Regions from separate parts of the Pandoraea sputorum genome, predicted to be linked through region 2. Evidence: riboswitches for the same ligand, from Rfam matches in the RefSeq annotation. Region 2 holds a riboswitch; the other holds the start of a gene.
The links. A riboswitch is a leader RNA that binds a small molecule or an ion and turns the genes downstream of it on or off. The one in region 2 is predicted to bind thiamine pyrophosphate.
Positions count from the first base shown of each region.

Region 1 (9,509 bases), 870 kb from region 2:
CCGTCAAGCGACTTACCTACCTCGGGCCCGCTGGCCGTGAGCAGCGCCAGCGTGTCGAAAGCGAGTGCTGCGCAGACGACGCAGGCTCGAGCGTCACGTGGCCTGGAGGACGCCGTCGTCTGGCTGGAACGCACCTATCGCTTTGGCGCGAACTCGGCGATTGGCCGTCTGGCCACGGCCATCAAGACAGGAAAGGTCATCGATGCGCGCAAGGAGTTCACTGTTGCCGAGAGCGAGTCCGGCCGCATGACTACCAGAGGTGAGGCGGGCAGCGCATCTTCCGAAGCCAACCCCGTGGACCGCGTGCTGTTAAGCGAAGATGGCGGAATCCAGTTGTCGCCAGCCACCCTAAACGCGCTGGCCGACGGTTACGGCGAATACCTCGATGCGCTCGCTCAGGCTTTTACGACGATAGAACAGTTAGGCGATCCCGCTGCGGCCACGACGGCAGACATTGCGATGGTCGCTCAGCCTGTCTTTGCTGCTTTTGGCAAGTTCCGCGTGCTGTGCGCGACGCGGGGCGGGCGACGAGGCGTCGAGTTTCTGGGCGCACAACTGACGGCGCTGCTGGCGCGTCGTGCCGGTGTGGCGTTGGGCGCGGGGGGCGGCGCATGGTTTGCGGGGCGTCCGGTGCTTGTGACGCAGAACGAATACGCGCTGAACCTCTTCAATGGCGATATCGGCATTGCGTTGCCGCTGGGGCCATCCGGCACGTTGCGTGTGACGTTTGCTACGCCGGACGGCGGCTATCGCCTCTATTCGCCTGCGAGCTTGCCCGCGCACGAAACGGCGTTCGCGATGACGATTCACAAGTCGCAGGGATCGGAATTCGAGCGTGTGGCAATAGTGCTACCCGAGCAGGCGAGCCGGGTGCTATCGCGAGAACTGATCTATACGGGGGTTACGCGTGCGCGCCGGGAGGCGTGGCTATATGCGCCGTGGCCGGTGATCGCCTCGGCCATCGCGCGCCCGACGCAGCGCGATGGCGGTCTGACCGACCGTCTGAAGGAGGTGCTGACTACGATGTCCGATCTGCCGACGAATTCGCGTTCAGCTTTGCCGCTGCAATAGCGGCTTCGGCAACAGCGCCGATGCGAGTGACAAGCAACTGGTCGATCTTGTAGTTGTCGATGTCGACCACTTCGAACTTGTAGCCCGCCGCTTCGGTGGCTTCCGACTTCTTCGGAATACGCTTGAGCTGATAGATCATGAATCCGGCGATGGTCTCGAACTCACCCTCACCGGGGAGTTCGTCGATGTCGAGCGCCTTTTTCACGTCCTCGACCGACGTGACGCCGTCAACGAGCCACGAGTGCTCGTCACGCTGCACGATCTGGTCTTCGTCGGCCGGGTGGACGACATCGCCCATGAGGGCGCCAACGATGTCGTTAAGCGTCACTACACCGACCACCAGACCGTACTCGTTGATGATGACGGCGAAGCCTTCGCGGGTTTCCTTGAAGCGTGCCAGCGCTTCGGACAGGTTGAGCGTGTCCGGAATCACCAGCAGTTTCTTCGCGTAGAGACGATCCAGATTGCGGATCACGCTGGAAAGATCCTCGCTTGCAATGCGCTGAAGCAGGTCTTTCGAGTCGACGTAACCGAGCACGTTGTCGATTTCGTCGCGGCACACGAGATACTTCGAATGCGGACTTTCCGTGATTTTCTGACGGATGCTGCGTTCGTCTTCGGCGATGGTGAAGTACACCACGTCGTCGCGGAAGGTCATGACCGAGCCAACGGTGCGCGACTCCAGTTCGAACACGTTCTCGATCAGATGCAGTTCCTGCTTGCGTAGCACACCGGCCTGCGCGCCGGCACCGACCATCGCAGCAATGTCCTCCGACGTGATGTTGTCGATCGCATGGGTGGGCAGCTTGAACATGCGCAGAAACAGGTTCGCTACGCCGTTGAAGATGTAGACCAAAGGACGCAGGATTTTCAGGCAAAGCAGCATCGGATCGATGATGGCCATCGCGACGCGCTCCGGATTGACCATGGCGAGACGCTTCGGAATCAGATCGGCGAACTGGATAAAGGCGATCGTGATGAACAGGAACGATCCGATACCGGCCAGTCGCAGCGCGAGCGCCTCGTCGGTGAATGGCGAGAGCCAATCGAAGATGTAGCCGGTGAGGAAGCTCTCGCCGAGCACGCCGCCGAGCACGGCGACGGCATTCACGCCGATCTGCACGACAGTGAAGAAGTTGCCCGGCTGCTCCTTGAGCGCGAGCACTTTGACCGCCTGTTCGTCGCCCTTTTCCATGAGCACCTGGAGTTTGGTGCGCTTGGCCGCAGTGAGCGAGATTTCGGCAGCGGAAAAGAAGGCGCTTGCCAGCACCAGCAAAAGAATACTGAAAAGAAAACCGTAACCACTCATATTGTTGTCCCTGTAAGTGCGAGTGCGGATACATAGCCGCGACGCAGGCCGGACCGGTTCGCACGGGAGTGGGTCCGGGAGCAGGGAGACATTTCAAAACAAGGCCGGCGGGCCATCATTTTGAGATGCCTTCGGGCTGGAGCGCAGGAGCAGCGTACCCGCAGGGCGGGCCGCGTCAGCCGCGTCGGCTGTACCGCTGTCCGATAGCATGCCATAAGTTCGGGGCACTCCGACAGCGCGATCCCCGCGTACCCGATGCATACCGGACGCATTCAGGCGGCCCGGCTGTCCACTCCGAGGCGGTCGCTTGCACGAGCTGCGAGAGTCCGCGTGCAGAATCGAAAATTACCGAACGACCGTTCGGGCATCGTGGACGCCGTCTTGACGACACCCCATGGCGACATCCGAGCTTTGTCGGGAGGCTGTGGGGCACGGCGCAGGCGACGTCGAGACTGTGGTGCACACCACGCTTCTCCCTTTTCCCTTATGTGAGGACTTATCGATGATGTTCGGTATGCAGTTCGCGAATCACGCACCCGTCACGGGCGACCTTGCCGCAATACCCGTCACACTTCATCCCGTCGGACGCAATCATCCCGTAGACATGCCGCTCATGCGCATCGCAAACGTACGAAGCGCTCTCCCGGCCCCTCCCCGGACCCCGCGTGATTCACCGGCAAGCGTTGTAGCGCAATCGTCGGGGCACGCCAATCGCGATCAGGGGCGTATTCGCTTCGAGGCCGATTTCGCGAGCGTATCGTCGCAAGAGGATCGATCCGATGAAGCCTGGGGCGGCGCGCTCCGGGCTGGATTCGTGGGCGTCGACGATGGGGATGTTTTCGAAGCACCCATGACCGGCGAATCGTTGGCGTCCTTACTTGCGCCGCGTGTCGCGCAACCTGTCCTCCCACCGGCAGCGCTGGCAACGCTGCATATCTGCGCCAGTTCGCGTCAGGTGAGCACCCATGTTGCCTCGCTGGACGGGCGCAATCACCCGGTTGTCATGCCGGATGGACGCAGCGAGCGCGCGCAAGTCTGTCGCGATATCGTCAACGGTTCGTTGCTCGGCACGGACGGTCGCAACGGTACGGTACCGTTCGAGCCGACGCGTGCCGACGTGACTAAGACGGTGGCGGACACGGCGCGTCGATGGACCGGCAAGCCCGCACTGGCAGGCAAGAAGGAGTGGTCGACGGCATGTCTCGTGCGCGAGACGCCGGACAAATTCATCGGCAAGCTGAACGCGCGCCTGCACGCCGGCGCGCGTCCCATGCCTGCGAGCGAAAGCACTGAGTGGATGCTTCGTGTGGGCTTTGCCGCCGGTTTGCCGATGCATCAGGCGATCGTGCGCGGCGATCTGCCCGCGTCCATCGGATTGGGGACGGACGAATGGGCGAAGCTCGCGCTCGGCGTCGAACAACTGGGCGAGCGCCACTGGGAGATGCGTCACACCGAAGTGATGGATGCCGCAGCCATGCCCGCGACCAACACGGAAGCGTTCACGGCGCTCGCAACGTCGATGTCTTCGGTGGCCAAGCACATCGCCACAGAGCGGTTGCGCAACTATCTGACGCAGCGTGGCGTGCCCACGGCGCCGGCCGCCATCTCCAGCGAGTCGCCTTCCGTCGCATAACGACGGTGTCAAACCTGTCGACAATGCCGTCAGCCTGACTTGGGCAACAGCAGTCGAGACGCCAGCGCAACAAAAAACGCGCCCGGTTTTACCCGGGCGCGTTCTGCTTGCTAAGCGACGATTTGCCGTACACGACAGCGGCGTTGATGCTGCCATCGTGCACGCGCTAATCAGGTGCGACGATAGATTTCGGCACCGCTCTTTACGAACTCGACGGCCTTGACCTCCATTCCTTGCTTGAGGGCGGCTTCGTCGGTGAGCCCTTGCTTGGCGGCGTAATCGCGCACGTCCTGCGTGATCTTCATCGAGCAGAAATGCGGTCCGCACATCGAGCAGAAGTGAGCGACCTTGGCCGAATCCTTCGGCAGCGTCTCATCGTGGAATTCACGCGCCTTGTCCGGATCGAGACCGAGGTTGAACTGGTCTTCCCAACGGAATTCGAAACGTGCCTTCGACAGCGCATTGTCACGAATCTGCGAGCCCGGGTGACCCTTGGCGAGGTCAGCCGCGTGGGCTGCGAGCTTGTACGTGATGATGCCTTCCTTCACGTCGTCCTTGTTCGGCAAGCCAAGGTGTTCCTTCGGCGTGACGTAGCACAGCATGGCCGTGCCGTACCAGCCGATGGTGGCTGCGCCGATCCCCGACGTGATGTGGTCGTAACCCGGGGCGATGTCCGTGGTCAGCGGTCCGAGCGTGTAGAACGGGGCTTCGTCGCAGTACTCGAGCTGGAGATCCATGTTCTCCTTGATGAGCTGCATCGGCACGTGGCCCGGGCCTTCGATCATGACCTGCACGTCGTGCTTCCACGCGATTTGCGTCAGTTCGCCCAGCGTCTTGAGTTCGGAGAGTTGCGCTTCGTCGTTGGCGTCGTAGATCGAGCCGGGACGCAGACCGTCGCCCAGCGAGAACGCGACGTCATAGGCCTTCATGATTTCGCAGATCTCTTCGAAGTGCGTGTACAGGAAGCTTTCCTTGTGGTGTGCGAGACACCACTTGGCCATGATCGAGCCGCCGCGGCTGACGATACCCGTCATGCGGTTAGCCGTCATCGGCACATACGCGAGACGCACGCCGGCGTGGATCGTGAAGTAGTCGACGCCTTGCTCGGCCTGCTCGATGAGCGTGTCGCGGAACATTTCCCACGTCAGATCTTCGGCCTTGCCGTTGACCTTTTCGAGCGCCTGATAAATCGGCACCGTGCCGATCGGCACCGGGCTGTTACGCAGAATCCATTCGCGCGTTTCGTGAATGTGCTTGCCGGTCGACAGATCCATGACCGTGTCGCCGCCCCAGCGGATCGCCCACGTCATCTTGTCCACTTCTTCGCCGATCGACGACGTCACGGCCGAGTTGCCGATGTTCGCGTTGATCTTCACGAGGAAGTTACGGCCGATGATCATCGGCTCGGATTCCGGGTGGTTGATGTTGTTCGGGATGATGGCGCGGCCACGTGCGATCTCTTCGCGCACGAATTCCGGCGTGATTTCGGCGGGAATGCTGGCGCCGAAATGCTGACCCGGGTGCTGACGCGTGAGCAACTTCGCGAGACGCTCGCCTTGCGGGCCAGCGGCACGTACGCTTTCGATGTATTCCTGACGGCGCAGGTTTTCACGAATCGCGATGTATTCCATTTCGGGCGTGATGATGCCCTGACGTGCGTAGTGCATCTGCGTCACGTTCTTGCCCGCCTTGGCACGGCGCGGCGTGCGATGCAGGCCCGGGAAACGCAGGTCGGCGGTAGCGCTGTCGTTCGCGCGCTCAAGGCCATAGGCGGAGCTCAGACCCGGCAGGGCTTCGGTGTCGCCGCGCTCTTCGATCCACTTCGCGCGCAGCGCGGGCAGGCCGGAGCGGATGTCGATGGTTGCGTTCGGATCGGTGTACGGGCCCGAGCAGTCGTAGACGTAGATCGGCGGATTCTTCTCGCCGCCGAAGCTCGTCGGCGTGTCGGCTTGCGAGATTTCGCGCATCGGGACCTGAATGTCCGGGCGCGAGCCTTCGACGTAGATCTTGCGGGAATTGGGCAGCGGTGCGATCGCAGCTTCGTCCACGCGCGCGTTGGCTGAGAGGAACTTCGGATTGGCGTTCATGCAATGTCTCCTGGCGGGGCACGTGTTGACGCCGACAATTTCGGCGCAAAGCGGCTCAGGAGCATGAACGGGGGCGAGGAATTTCTACGCTCCCTGCGCTGGCATTATCCAGATCAGGTTCTAAGGGTATTTCTCACCCACAACTCACGTTGCAGGACCCCTGCGCTTAGCTTTGCGGCAACGATACACCGACCTGCCGGGCAAAACAAGCACGATGTGTCCCGAAAAACGTGAACTGAAAATGGTGCGGTGCGACATTCCGACGGGCGCTTCAACCGTCCTGCGCTATCCGCACCTCGCGTTGAAAGTCGCGCGGCATCAGACGTAGCGCATCGCGGAAAAAGCGCCGGTCGGGCGGTGGCAGCATCGGCAGTACACGACCGAGCGATTGCGCGGCGTGGAATGCCTGCGGCGAGTCGCCGTCCTGATGCAGCGCGAACCAGAGCATTTCGAACCACAGGTTGGCAAGCTGCAGCGGCTCGAAGCGAACGCGTCCCTCCTCGTGGTCGGCGAGCGTGGTGGCCACGACATCGGTCCAGCGCAGGAAACCCTTGGCGCGCGAGAAGGGGGCTCCAAACGGCTGGACGGCATCGAGAAACGCATCGACCGCGAGGGGCGTACTCGCGCGCAGCGTTTCCAGATCGGGATCGCGTCGAACGGGAACGGCACCGCGCGCAATGCGCAGCAGGAACACCGTATTCCAGACGGAATTCCCGCCGACGCCGAAGCGATCGCAAATCCACTCCGACAAACCGATCCACCGCAATGCCTGGCGCTGAACCTCGGCCGCGGCGAGTCTTCTGCCCGGATCGATCAGCGCCCCTTGCCAGAACAGCCAGAGCGACAGGCCGATGTTGGCGGCGACGTGCTGCGCCAGCTCGATGGAGTCGGCTTCGAACGCCGCTTGCAGGGCGTCCGAGAAGGCGGCCAGCGCGTCGGCGGCGGATTGCGCGCGGGCAGGCATTGGGCCATTGCGCGCGGCGTGCGATTTGTGCAGCAACGCCTGGAGATTGCGGCTCTCGAAGCGAATACGCGGGTTGTAGATGAGGCACGGGGCGAGCGATGCGTCGTCGCTGATACGTTGCAGATGCGCGAACGCCCCTGGCTCGTCACGCAATGCGTAGGCCTGCCATGCCTGCACGATCCAGTGCATGGCGCGTAACGTCGGTGAGCCGGGCTGGCTCGCGCCGAAGGTGGCCGCGAGTGTGGCCAAAGTCTGCTTCGTGCGCGCGGCGTCTCCCATGCGACGCCACACGATGGTCTCGGCGAGCAGCGCAATGCCACGCTGTACGTCGTCCACGGCGCACACCTGCGCCGCATGGAACGACGGGATCGCGCCCGTGCGCTGGCGTCTGGCTTCGCTGTGCGTCGTAGGCGGCGACGGCGCGAAGAACACGCCGTCCTGCATGTCGCGCTTGCCGAGCGTCAGGTGATGCCAGAACGCAATGTCCTGCATGACGTAATCGAGTGCGGGTGACTGAGCGTCGGGCGTGCTGTCCTGCGGCAAACCGAGAAAGGCAGCGATTGCGCGGCGCGGATCGGCGGGCGTCGTGTCGCCGATGACGACTTTGATGCGCGACATCTCGTGCGCGGCGAGCCAGAAGGGGCCTTTGCCACGTCCGCGCGTCGGCAGCAGACGCACATCGGCATGGCGGTCATCGCCCCAGCCGACCGCGACGTCCCATCGCGCAAAGTCCGAAAATGCGCGGCTGATGAGCATGCGCAGGTCACCCCGAGGCCTGCCTGACCGAACCGGACCTTCAGCGACGCAAGCGTCACCGGCGATGCCTCGAAATGCGCCGCGTAATAGACGCGCATCAGCAACCACAGGCTTTGGTATCGCACCGGTTGACCGTCGATTTTCTGCGGCGCGTCGAGTCGCACAACGAGTGCGGGAGCGAGCGACGATTCGGTGGTGTCGTTCATGTTGACTGAGTGACTCGGGCAGCAAGCTTGGCAGGGACCGGAGGCGCACGTTGTGGCGCGAACGGCGTGCGCACGTTCCACGAACTTGCGCAAGGGGCGAGCCGATGATACGGCGGTTACGTCGGTTACGGTAGCTTTGCTTTGCAGCTGCCGAAACGCACACTAAGCTGCAAACGCTTTCGAAAAAAAGAGTGCCTGGCCAGCGCGACTCGTATCGGCAGCGACGACGTTTCGACGTCGCCGCCACACCCGGCGTGTCATCCCCATGTCACCCACTATCTTCTTAAAAATAAGGATAACGAAATGAAACGAATTCTCTCTCACTGGTGTCGCGCGGCTGTCGTGCTGCGTCTGGCGTCGGCGGTCGTCGCGCATGGTCTGCTGCCCTCGCCAGCACACGCGCTGGAATTGTCGCGCGCGTCAGCCGCGGCAGCACCTTCCGTGGCAGCGCCCGTCCACGTGACCGAGCGTGCCGACTGGGGCAAGTTCTTTGCGGCGGAAAACGTGAAGGGCACGGTCGTCGTGCTCGACGGCAAGACACAGACGTATCAGGCGTACGACTCGGCGCGCGCCGAGCGGCGCATGTCCCCGGCGTCGACGTACAAGATTTTCAACAGTCTGCTGGCGCTGGAATCGGGTGCGCTGGACAACGAGCGCGAGACGATTCCGTGGGACGGCAAACCGCGCCGGATTAAGGCGTGGAATGCAGAATTGAATCTGCGCGACGCGTTTCGCGTGTCTTGCTACCCGTGCTATCAGGTCGTTTCGCACAAGATTCCGCGTGCGTATGCGCAGGCGAAGCTCGACGCCGTCGGGTACGGTAACCGGACCATCGGTCGGGTGAACGACACCTATTGGGTGGACGACAGTTTGCAGATCTCAGCGCGCGAGCAAGTCGACTTCCTGCAGCGTCTGGCGCGTGGCACGTTGCCGTTCTCCGCGCGTTCGCAGGACATCGTCCGGCAGATTTCCATCGTCGAAGCGAACGCCGACTATGTGCTGCACGGCAAGACCGGCTGGTTCGTCGACAAGAAGCCGGATATCGGCTGGTGGGTGGGCTGGCTGGAGCGTGACGGCAATCTGACGATGATCGCGCTGAACATCGACATGAACGGCGACGCCGACGGCCCGAAGCGCGCGCGTATCGTGCGTGAGGTGCTGAAGAACCTGAAGTTGATCTGAACGCGATACCGTGCGACGCGAACGTCGAATGACGTCGCGTCGCGCGTGTTGCCGGTAATTTGCCGACGTGTTTTACAGAGCGCGTCCGTGCTTAAGCGCTGCGGCGATTTCCGCGACGTGACGGCCTTGCGTCCGTGCAATCGTCAACTCGTTCTCGCTCGGCTGACGTGAGCCGTCGGCGGCGGCGAGTGTCGTGGCGCCGTAGGGCGAGCCGCCGGTGATCTCTTTCATGTTGGTGAGCGCAGGCTCGGTGTATGGCACGCCGACGATGATCATGCCGTGGTGAAGCAGCGTGGTGTGG
Region 1 covers NZ_CP010431.2:4,449,704-4,459,212, reverse strand. Annotated here, with positions in the region: gene recD (exodeoxyribonuclease V subunit alpha) at 1-1,071, shown strand, start outside; gene paeA (polyamine export protein PaeA) at 1,019-2,380, opposite strand; gene NA29_RS19600 (hypothetical protein) at 3,231-4,013, shown strand; gene thiC (phosphomethylpyrimidine synthase ThiC) at 4,184-6,100, opposite strand; TPP riboswitch at 6,174-6,272, opposite strand; gene NA29_RS19590 (hypothetical protein) at 6,372-7,820, opposite strand; gene NA29_RS19585 (OXA-62 family carbapenem-hydrolyzing class D beta-lactamase OXA-154) at 8,330-9,208, shown strand; gene wrbA (NAD(P)H:quinone oxidoreductase) at 9,281-9,509, opposite strand, start outside.
Region 1: linked by a shared signal. The riboswitch ahead of thiC (phosphomethylpyrimidine synthase ThiC) and the one ahead of NA29_RS23575 (FAD-dependent oxidoreductase) in region 2 are both predicted to bind thiamine pyrophosphate.

Region 2 (9,509 bases):
CTGCTGACCGGCGCTGCGGGCAACCTTGGCAAACAACTGCGCGGCAAGCTCGCGGAGTGGGCGGACATCGTGCGCGTGAGCGACATCGTGCCGATCACCGACGCCGCTGCGCACGAAGAGTCGATGCAGGTCGACCTCGCCGATCGTGCGGCCGTGCATGCGCTGCTCGAAGGCGTCGATGCGCTCGTGCACCTCGGCGGCGTGTCCGTCGAAGCGCCGTTCGACGACATCCTGCAAGCGAACATCCTTGGGCTGTACAACGTGTACAGCGCCGCGCAGAAGCAAGGCGTGAAGCGCATCGTCTACGCCAGCTCGAACCACGCCGTCGGTTTCCATCCCGTGACGGAAGTACTCGACATCGACGCGCCGCACCGCCCGGACGGCATGTACGGCATTTCGAAGTGCTTCGGCGAAGACCTCTCGCGCTACTACTTCGACCGCTTCGGCCTCGAGACCGTGTGTCTGCGCATCGGCTCGTCGTTCGAACAGCCGAAGAATCCGCGCATGATGGTGACGTATCTGAGCTACCGCGACTTCATCGAACTTGTGCGCTGCTCGCTGTTCACGAATCGCGTCGGCCACGCAATCATCTACGGCGTGTCGGACAACCCGACGCTGTGGGTCGACAACACCAAGGCGGCTTTCCTCGGCTTCCGTCCGCAGGACAGTTCGGCCGAGTTCGCCGGTCTGTTCCCCGCGAAGGCCCCCGATCCGCAAATGGACGACTGGACGCAACGCTTCCAGGGCGGCCCGTTCGTGCTGATGGGGCCGATGGAGCCGAAGGCATGAGTGTGGCCGGAGTCTCCATCGAGCGGTTGGCGCCGTCGCGCGAGACGCCGCATGCGGTTGGCGAAAGCCCGCTCTGGCGTGCCGACGAACAGGCGCTCTACTGGGTCGACATCCCGGCAAAGCAACTGCATCGTGTGACGCCCGCCGACGGCGAACACCGTCAGTGGACGTTCCCCGAGCAGGTCGCATGCTTCTCGTTCGACACGGCGGGCACGTTGCTCGCCGCGTGTGAGACGGGGGTGTTCGCCGTACGGCTGGGCGCACCGGGCGACGTGGCTGCGTCCGCGTTGACGCGTCTGGCCGCTCCCGAATTTCCTGCCTCGGGCATGCGTTTCAACGATGGGCGTTGCGACCGTCAGGGCCGCTTCTGGGCGGGCACGATGGTGGCGGATATGTCGCTCGCGCGCGACGCCGGATCGCTCTATCGCTTCGATGCAAAGGACGGGCTGTCCGCACCGCTCGTCGACGGACTCGTCACACAGAACGGTCTCGGCTTCTCACCGGACAGCCGCACGATGTACCTGAGCGATTCGCACCCGACGGTGCGTCGCGTGTGGGCGTTCGATTTCGATGCGCACAGCGGCACGATTCACAACCGCCGTCTCTTCGTCGACATGAACCAGTATCCGGGGCGTCCCGATGGCGCAGCCGTCGATGCCGACGGGTGTTACTGGACATGCGCCAACGACGGTGGCCGTTTGCTTCGTTTCACGCCAGAGGGTGTTCTGGACCGTGAGATCGTGTTGCCGGTGTCGAAGCCGTCGATGTGCGCGTTTGGCGGGCGCGACTTCGACACGTTGTTCGTCACGTCGATTCGCCCCGGCGCGAACGCGAACGAACACGACGGTCATGTCTTCGCCGTGCGATGCGGCGTGCAAGGATTACCGGAAGCACCTTATTCAGGCGTGCTGCCGGTGGCAAGGGTGTAGGCGGGGGTACGAAGGTGGCGACGTCGCGCGGGTAGTGCATAAGCGGCGCGCACTGAAGCGGTTCCGGGTTGGCTGGCTTACACAATGGCCATCCGGTGAGGCGGCGGGACGTCGGGTCGATCGTGGTGTTCGATCCGGCGTCCCGTTTTGCCATGCTGACGGTCAATACGCCATCAATGCACGAAGTCGGTCGAGACGAGCGACTTGCCGCGCGTCTCGGGTAGCAGCAACGCGCACACCACCACGAGCAGATAGCCGCCGCCCGCGACCATCCCGATGGCCTTCACGAGCGAGCCGGTCTGCGCGAGCGTGCCCACTGCGATGGGGAAGAACGACCCGATGCCGCGCCCGAGGTTGTAGCAAAAGCCCTGACCCGAGCCGCGAATGTGGTTCGGATACAGCTCCGTGAGATACGCACCGATGCCCGCGAAAATGCCCTGCACGACGATACCCAGCGGGAAGCCGAGCAGCAGCATGGCACTGTCGGTGATCGGCAGCATCGTGTAGACCATGCCGAGCACGAACGACGCGACGGCGAAGAAGATGAACGCGCCACGGCGTCCGAGCTTGTCCGAGAGAATCGCCCCGACGATATAACCTACGAACGAGCCGACGATCAGCACGATCAGGTAGGCGCTCGTGTTGAACACCGACAGACCGCGCACCGTCTTCAGATACGTCGGCAACCACGTCGTGATGGCGTAGTAGCCGCCGAGCATGCCGGTGCACAGCAGACTGCCAAGGATCGTCGTCTTCAGATGCGCGGGGGCAAAGATCTGCGTGAAGTTGCCCTGCAACTGACCTTCGGCGATCTTGCGGCGCGTTTGCGTGAAGATCTCCGGATCCGATACGTTGCGACGCACATACGTGATCCACACCGCGGGCAGAATCCCGATCCAGAAGCACGCACGCCATGCGTAGCCTTCATCGAGCACTGCGAAGAAAAACCAGTACAGCAGCGCGGCGGCGGCCCAGCCGACCGACCAGCTGCTTTGCACAGTGCCGACGGCTTTCGCGCGATGCTGCGGCGAGCGAATCATCTCGCCCATCATCATCGTGACGACGGTCCACTCGCCGCCGAAGCCGATGCCCTGCAACGTGCGCGTCACGAGCAACTGCCAGAACGAATTCGTGAAGCCCGAGAGGAAGGTGAACAGGCAGAAGGTGGCAATCGTCCATTGCAGTACGCGCACGCGACCGTAGCGGTCCGCAAGAATGCCCGCAAGCCATCCGCCGACGGCCGACGAGATGAGCGAGCTGGTCGCGATCATGCCCGCCTCGCCCTTCGTCATGCCCCACGCGGCAATGAGCGTGGGGATCAGGAACGAATAGATCATGAAGTCGAACGCATCGACGGCATAGCCGCCGAAGCCCGCATACAGGGCCTTGCGCTCCTTCGTGTTGAGTTCTTGGAACCAGGAAAAAAACGCCATGAAAACTCCTCGGTGGATCGTGTGCTTGTCGTTATGTGTGCGACGTGTGGATGTTGTGTGTCGATGTGGGGCATCGACGCTCGGGTCCACGTCTGACCCGGTGAGCGGTGAGCAGTGAGTTATCAGGGCAGCATCAGAGTGTCAGGCCGCCATCGACATGAATCACCTGGCCGGTGATTTGTCGCGCGTGCGGGCCGAGCAGGAAGACGGCAAGGGCGGCGATGTCGTCGGGCTCGCAGAGGCGTCCGGTCGGTGTGGCGTCGGCCGCACGCTGCCATGCGGCCGGATCGATGGCAGAGTGGCCGCTGTCCTTGCGCGTGTAGCCGGGCGCGACGCAATTGATCGTCACCCCTGCGCGGGCGTACTCGGCGGCGGCGCTTTTCGCCAACGCTTCGATGGCGGCCTTGGCAGCAGCCGTCGCCGGGAATCCGGGTTGGTTCGGCGCGAAGCGATGCGCTACGAACGAGCTGACGGCGACTACGCTGCCTTGCGACGAACGTTGGAGATCGGGCAGCGTGTGACGCAGCAACGCGGCGAATGCGCCGGGCATGGCGGCGAGCGTGCGTGCGAAGGCCTCGTCGTCGATGTCGGCCAACGACTGACGCGTGGCGAAGCCCGCATTGCTCACGATCTGATCGACCGGGCCGAAGGCGTCATGCGCGGCGTCGACGAGTCGCGCGGCGGACTGCGCGTGCGTCAGATCGCCGAACCATGTGGCGCACTGCGCACCGGCGTCTTCGCATGCGCGACGCACCTCAGTGAGCCGCGCCTGACTGGCGTCGGACGCGCCGCGTGTGTGCAGCAGCAAGCGAGTGTCAGGGGAGGCGAGGCGGCGGGCGATGGCCGCGCCGATGCCGGAGGCGGCGCCGGTGACGACAACGGTGCGTCCGTCGCGCTCAGAGGAATTCGGCGACTGGCCGGACGAGGTAGCTGAAGTAGTCACGATGAGCCCGGAGATAGCCTGATGGGGTGCTCGTGATTATGCCAAACCGCCTCGGTGCCGGAACAGCCGCGTCAATATTATTTACGAAGTGAACAAAATGGATGAATCGCCCGGTGGGAATGGCGCGGGATGGCGTGAGATCGTCCGCCCCCTGCGCCATCACTTCGCGTCCACTACACCGCGCCGACGACCCGAGGCGGCTCGATCTCGGTCACCGCGTGCAACGTCATCGTGTGCTGATGGAAGCGGGCCAGCGTGTCACGATGCGCGACGCTGACGATGGCGGTGTCAGGCAGTTGCGCGTGCAGTGCGTCGTACACGGCTTCTTCGGTTTCAACATCGAGCGCGCTTGTCGCTTCGTCCAGAAACAGGAAATCGGGCTTTTGCAGCAGTGCGCGCGCGGCCGCCAGTCGCTGTTGTTCGCCGCCGGAGAGGCGTCGCGCCCAATGCGCCGAGGTCAGCAGGTCGTCGCCGTATTGCCCGAGGTTCACGGCGTTCAGGGCGTCTCGGCACTCGGCGTCGGTGAACGTGTCGGGCGATGACGGGAACGCGAGCGCGGCCTTGAGCGTGTCGATCGGCAGATAGCTTTGCTGCGAGAGGAACAACACGCGGGCATTGGTGGGTACTTCGATGCGTCCGCTGCCGAACGGCCACAGTCCGGCGAGTGCGCGCAGCATCGTGCTCTTGCCGCAACCCGAGCGGCCGCGCACCAGCCAGCGCGACCCAGGGGCGAATGCAAACGACCCGGCGGCCGCGAGCGGCGCGCCGTTCGGCAACGATAGCCGCAGGTCGGCGGCAGTGTAGGCCGGAGCACCACTTGCGGGCACCACGGCAATACCGCCTTGAGGGTGCGGCGTGGCGTCGATGACGCGTGTGAATTCGCGCAGACGGTTGATCGTCGCCTTCCAGTCGGCCAGCGTCGAGAAGCTGTTCACGAACCAGGAGAAACCGTCGCTCACTTGCCCAAAGGCGTCGATGATCCGCATCAGCACGCCCAGCGTGAACGCTCCCGCGAAGTAACGGGGTGCTGCCGCCATGATCGGAAAGACGATGGCGATCTGCGCGTAGATCGAGTTCGCGAAGATCAGGCGTTTCGTGACGACCATGATTTGCCACCAGTTGTCGCGCACCGCGCCGAACGCCGACTTCAGACGCGATAACTCCGCGCCTTCGCCGCGATAGAGCGCGACCTGCTCGGCCGATTCGCGCAGCCGCACCAGCAGAAAACGAAAGTCGGCTTCAACCTGTTGCTGCCGGTAGCTGAGTCCCACGAGCGGGCGCCCGACCTTGAAGATCAGAAACGAACCGACGATGGCGTACAGCGCGGCGACCCACACCATGTAGCCCGGGATCGTCACGTTCATACCCGCCAGCGCGAAGGACACTGCGCCCGAGATCGTCCACAGAATCGTGATGAAGGAGAACAGCGAGACGAGCGTCGTCAACAGATCGAGCGACAGCGCGAGCGACGAGTTGACGAGTGTGCGGATGTCTTCGGAAATACGCTGGTCGGGGTTGTCGGCGAGGTGATCGCGTTCGATGCGGTAGTAAGCGCGATGCGCGAACCACTTCGTGAGGTTCGCGTCCGTCACCCATTGCCGCCAGCGGATCTCCAGCATCTGACGGAAGTAGGTGCGGAACGTCGCAATGATGATGAAGCTGAACGCCAGCACCGCGAACTCCGCGAGCGACGACTTGAAGACCGGCCAGTTGCGCTTGTCGAGGGCGTCGTAAAAGCTGGCGTTCCACGCGTTTAGCCGCACGTTGATGAACACGACGGCAAGGTTCAGCGCGATCACGAGCGCAAGCAGGCGTCGACCCTCCCAGCGCTTCTCCGAGACCCAGTAGGGACGGATCAGTTGCCAGGCGGTGGGATGTTTGGGTGGATTGGGTGGTGGCGCGGCGGTGTCGCCCGAGGGTTGCGGGGCGTGTGGTGTGTGGGTCGGCGTGTTGGCCATGATCGTCGGGCGGCGGGACCGCAGTGGGGCAGCGTTGTTATCTATACGTTTCGCACATATGGCCCATTTGACCGCAGTTCCCGATGGTGCGTTGCACGATTTACGGCCAGAGCCGCGCGTGACGGGGATTTTCAGTTTACGGACCGTTACAAGCGGCCGGAATCAGGGGCGGGAGATCTCAAAAAACGAGACGCGACGAGCGTGCAATCGCCCGGGAAGCCAGCTTGCACGGGCGTCGGCATCTATGTTGTAATGGCTGCGGGCGAAACAGGGGTGCTCCGTAATTGGCGTAGTCACGTCAAAGAAGTCGCGGGGCTGAGAGAGACCCTTTGCACCCGACCCGGGTAATACCGGCGTGGGAAGTTTCCGACTCCTCCATTGGGGTAAGGTGGCCATCACCGTTTCGTCCTTTTGCTTTCATGAGGAAAGGGCCCCATGCGTTGCCTTCCACAACATTCTTCGTATTCCCCTCAGTGCCTGCGCGCCTTGACGGCTTGCGCGGCAATGCGCGTATGAGCGCGACCGCTGCCATTTCCACTTCGCGTTCGGCCGTGTCTCGTCCCGACATTGCCGTGCTCGGCGGCGGGTTGTCCGGCCGTCTGCTGGCGTGGCAACTGATTCGCGCCGGCGCGCGCGTGGCGCTGTACGAGCGGGGCGACGCCGATGGCTCGTCCGCTGCTGGCTGGGTCGCCGCCGCCATGCTCGCGCCGCTGGCCGAGGCCGCCGTGGCTGAGCCGAGCATCGTCGAGATGGGCGCGGTCGGGCTTGAGCGCTGGCCCGCGCTGATCGACGGCCTTCCCGAACATGTCTTCTTCCAACGCAACGGCACGCTGGTCGTGTGGCATCAGCCCGACCGCGCCGAGGCCGTGATGTTCGATCGTCGGATGCGGGCGAATGCGCCGCCCGAACTGCTGCGCGGCGGCGTCGAGCGGATTTCGGCGGCACAACTGAAAGATGTGGAGCCGGCGCTCGCTGGACGTTTCCAGGAAGGCTGGCTGCTGCCGAACGAAGGGCAACTGGATAACCGTCAGTTATTGCGCGCGCTGGCCGCAGGACTTGCGAAGGCGGGCGCGGACCTGCACTGGAACACCGCGATTGCCGAGGGCGAGTATCCGGACGCCGGTCTGGTCATCGACTGTCGCGGACTGGGCGCGCGCGAAGCGCTCACCCAACTGCGCGGTGTGCGAGGCGAGGTTGTGCGCATTCACGCGCCGGGGATCGGTCTGCGTCGCCCCGTGCGCTTGCTGCACCCGCGCTATCCGATCTACATCGCGCCCAAGGAAAACGATCTTTACGTGATCGGGGCGACCGAACTCGAATCGGAAGACATGTCGCCGATGACCGTGCGCTCGGCGCTCGAACTGCTCTCGGCGGCGCACTCGCTGAACCCGGCGTTCGGCGAAGCGCGCATCGTCGAGCTGAACGTCAACTGCCGCCCGGCGCTGCCCGACCATCTGCCGCGCGTGCAGTGGGACGGCGCACGTTTGCTGCGCGTGAACGGTCTGTACCGTCACGGCTATTTGCTGGCACCGGCAGTCACTGGCGAAGCATGCGCGTTGGCGCAGGCACTGATGCAAACGAAGGGCGCGCCGTCGGGATCGGCGGATGCGTTCGACTGGGAGACGTGGCGAGCCAGCCGGCCGTGGCCGGAACTGTTTCGTCAGGCATGAGAGGAAGCGGTACGCAATGGACATCCATATCAATCAACAGATGCTGAGCGTGGCCGACACGGCGACGCTGGCCGAGGCGCTCGCCGCCTACGGCGCCAAGCCGCCTTTCGCGGCGGCGATCAACGGGCAATTCGTCCCCAAGACGCAATACGCCGCGCGCACGCTCGCGCAGGGCGACAAGATCGATGTCGTGCAACCGGTGGCCGGAGGCTGAAATGAACGCATTCACCGAATCGAACAACGTGGCGGCCAGCAGCACGCGTGACGCGCTCACGCTTTACGACACCCGCTTCGGTAGCCGCTTCTTGCTCGGCACGGCGCGTTATCCGTCGCTGCAAGCACTGAACGATTCCATCGACGCAGCGCGTCCGGGCATGGTGACGGTGGCATTGCGCCGTCAGCTCTCGGGCACCGGGGCGCAAGCATCGGAAGGTCATTTCTGGGAGACGCTGCGCCGCCTTGCGGTGCCCGTGCTGCCCAATACCGCGGGCTGCCATTCGGTGCAGGAAGCGGTGACGACGGCGCAAATGGCGCGCGAAGTCTTCGAGACCGACTGGATCAAGCTCGAACTCATCGGCGACGACTACACGCTTCAGCCCGACCCGTTCGGTCTGGTGACGGCCGCCGAGCAACTGATTCGCGAGGGCTTCAAGGTCCTGCCGTACTGCACGGAAGATCTGGTGCTGTGCCGTCGACTGCTCGACGTCGGCTGTCAGGCATTGATGCCGTGGGGCGCCCCGATCGGCACCGGCAAGGGCGTGATCAATCCGTACGGTCTGCGTCTGTTGCGCGACCGTCTGCCGGATACGCCGCTGATCGTCGACGCGGGCCTCGGCTTGCCGTCGCATGCGTGTCAGGTGATGGAATGGGGTTACGACGGCGTGCTGCTCAACACCGCTGTCGCGCTCGCCGCGCAGCCCGTGGAGATGGCTGGCGCGTTCGCCGGTGCGATCAAGGCGGGACGCGCTGCATGGCTCGCGGGTCCGATGGCCGAGCGCGAGAGCGCCGAAGCCAGCACCCCGGTCGTGGGTGTTCCCTTCTGGCATCAGTCCGGTAGCTGATCGCGCCTGATTTCATGACCAACGGTCGCGCGATGCGGGGCCGGATCAACAAGGATTTTTCATGACGACGCACGCTGGCGCCGCCGGGCCTGTGCATATGCAGCACGTGCAATGCCTGCCCACCGACGCACCGCTCGCGGTGGCCTGGCAGCAGGCCGCCGACGCGATCCGCGCGCGCCTCGCACCGTGGCCGGATGAGGCGACATCGCCGCAATGGCGTCTGCACGCCGAGACACCCGTTAGCGCGGGACAGGGCGATGTGGTCTGGCTGCCGCTGGTGCCTGAGCATGGACTGGGCACGTTGGCGTCCGTCAGCCTGGACGCATGGCGCGCGAGTGGCGCGGTCGTGCTTTGCTCGCACGCGCTCGCACAGGGGCACGTGGAAGACACGCTGTACACGCCGGATGGCGTCTATCGTGTGGCGGGTCTCGACGATCCTGCATTCTTTCCTGCATTTGCCGCGTTTCTGGACTGCGGTTTCGCCCCGCACGACGCGCTGGTACTCGGCCGCGCATGGCGCACGGACGGCAGTCATGCGCGTGTGCAAGACGTCGACACGCTGGGCGCATGGCCGACCGTGCTGGAGACGTTCCCCGCCGTGCTGGGGCAGGTGCCGTCGCCGGGGCGCTTTCCTGCATGCCCGGCGCGACTGGGTCTTTACCCGGTGCTGCCCAACGCCGATTGGTGCGAGCGTATGGCGGATCTTCAGGTCGGGACGGTCCAGTT
Region 2 covers NZ_CP010431.2:5,317,156-5,326,664, reverse strand. Annotated here, with positions in the region: gene NA29_RS23600 (NAD-dependent epimerase/dehydratase family protein) at 1-789, shown strand, start outside; gene NA29_RS23595 (SMP-30/gluconolactonase/LRE family protein) at 786-1,718, shown strand; gene NA29_RS23590 (MFS transporter) at 1,892-3,151, opposite strand; gene NA29_RS23585 (SDR family NAD(P)-dependent oxidoreductase) at 3,285-4,094, opposite strand; gene NA29_RS23580 (ABC transporter ATP-binding protein/permease) at 4,268-6,052, opposite strand; TPP riboswitch at 6,312-6,431, shown strand; gene NA29_RS23575 (FAD-dependent oxidoreductase) at 6,565-7,722, shown strand; gene thiS (sulfur carrier protein ThiS) at 7,739-7,936, shown strand; gene NA29_RS23565 (thiazole synthase) at 7,938-8,783, shown strand; gene NA29_RS23560 (thiamine phosphate synthase) at 8,845-9,509, shown strand, end outside.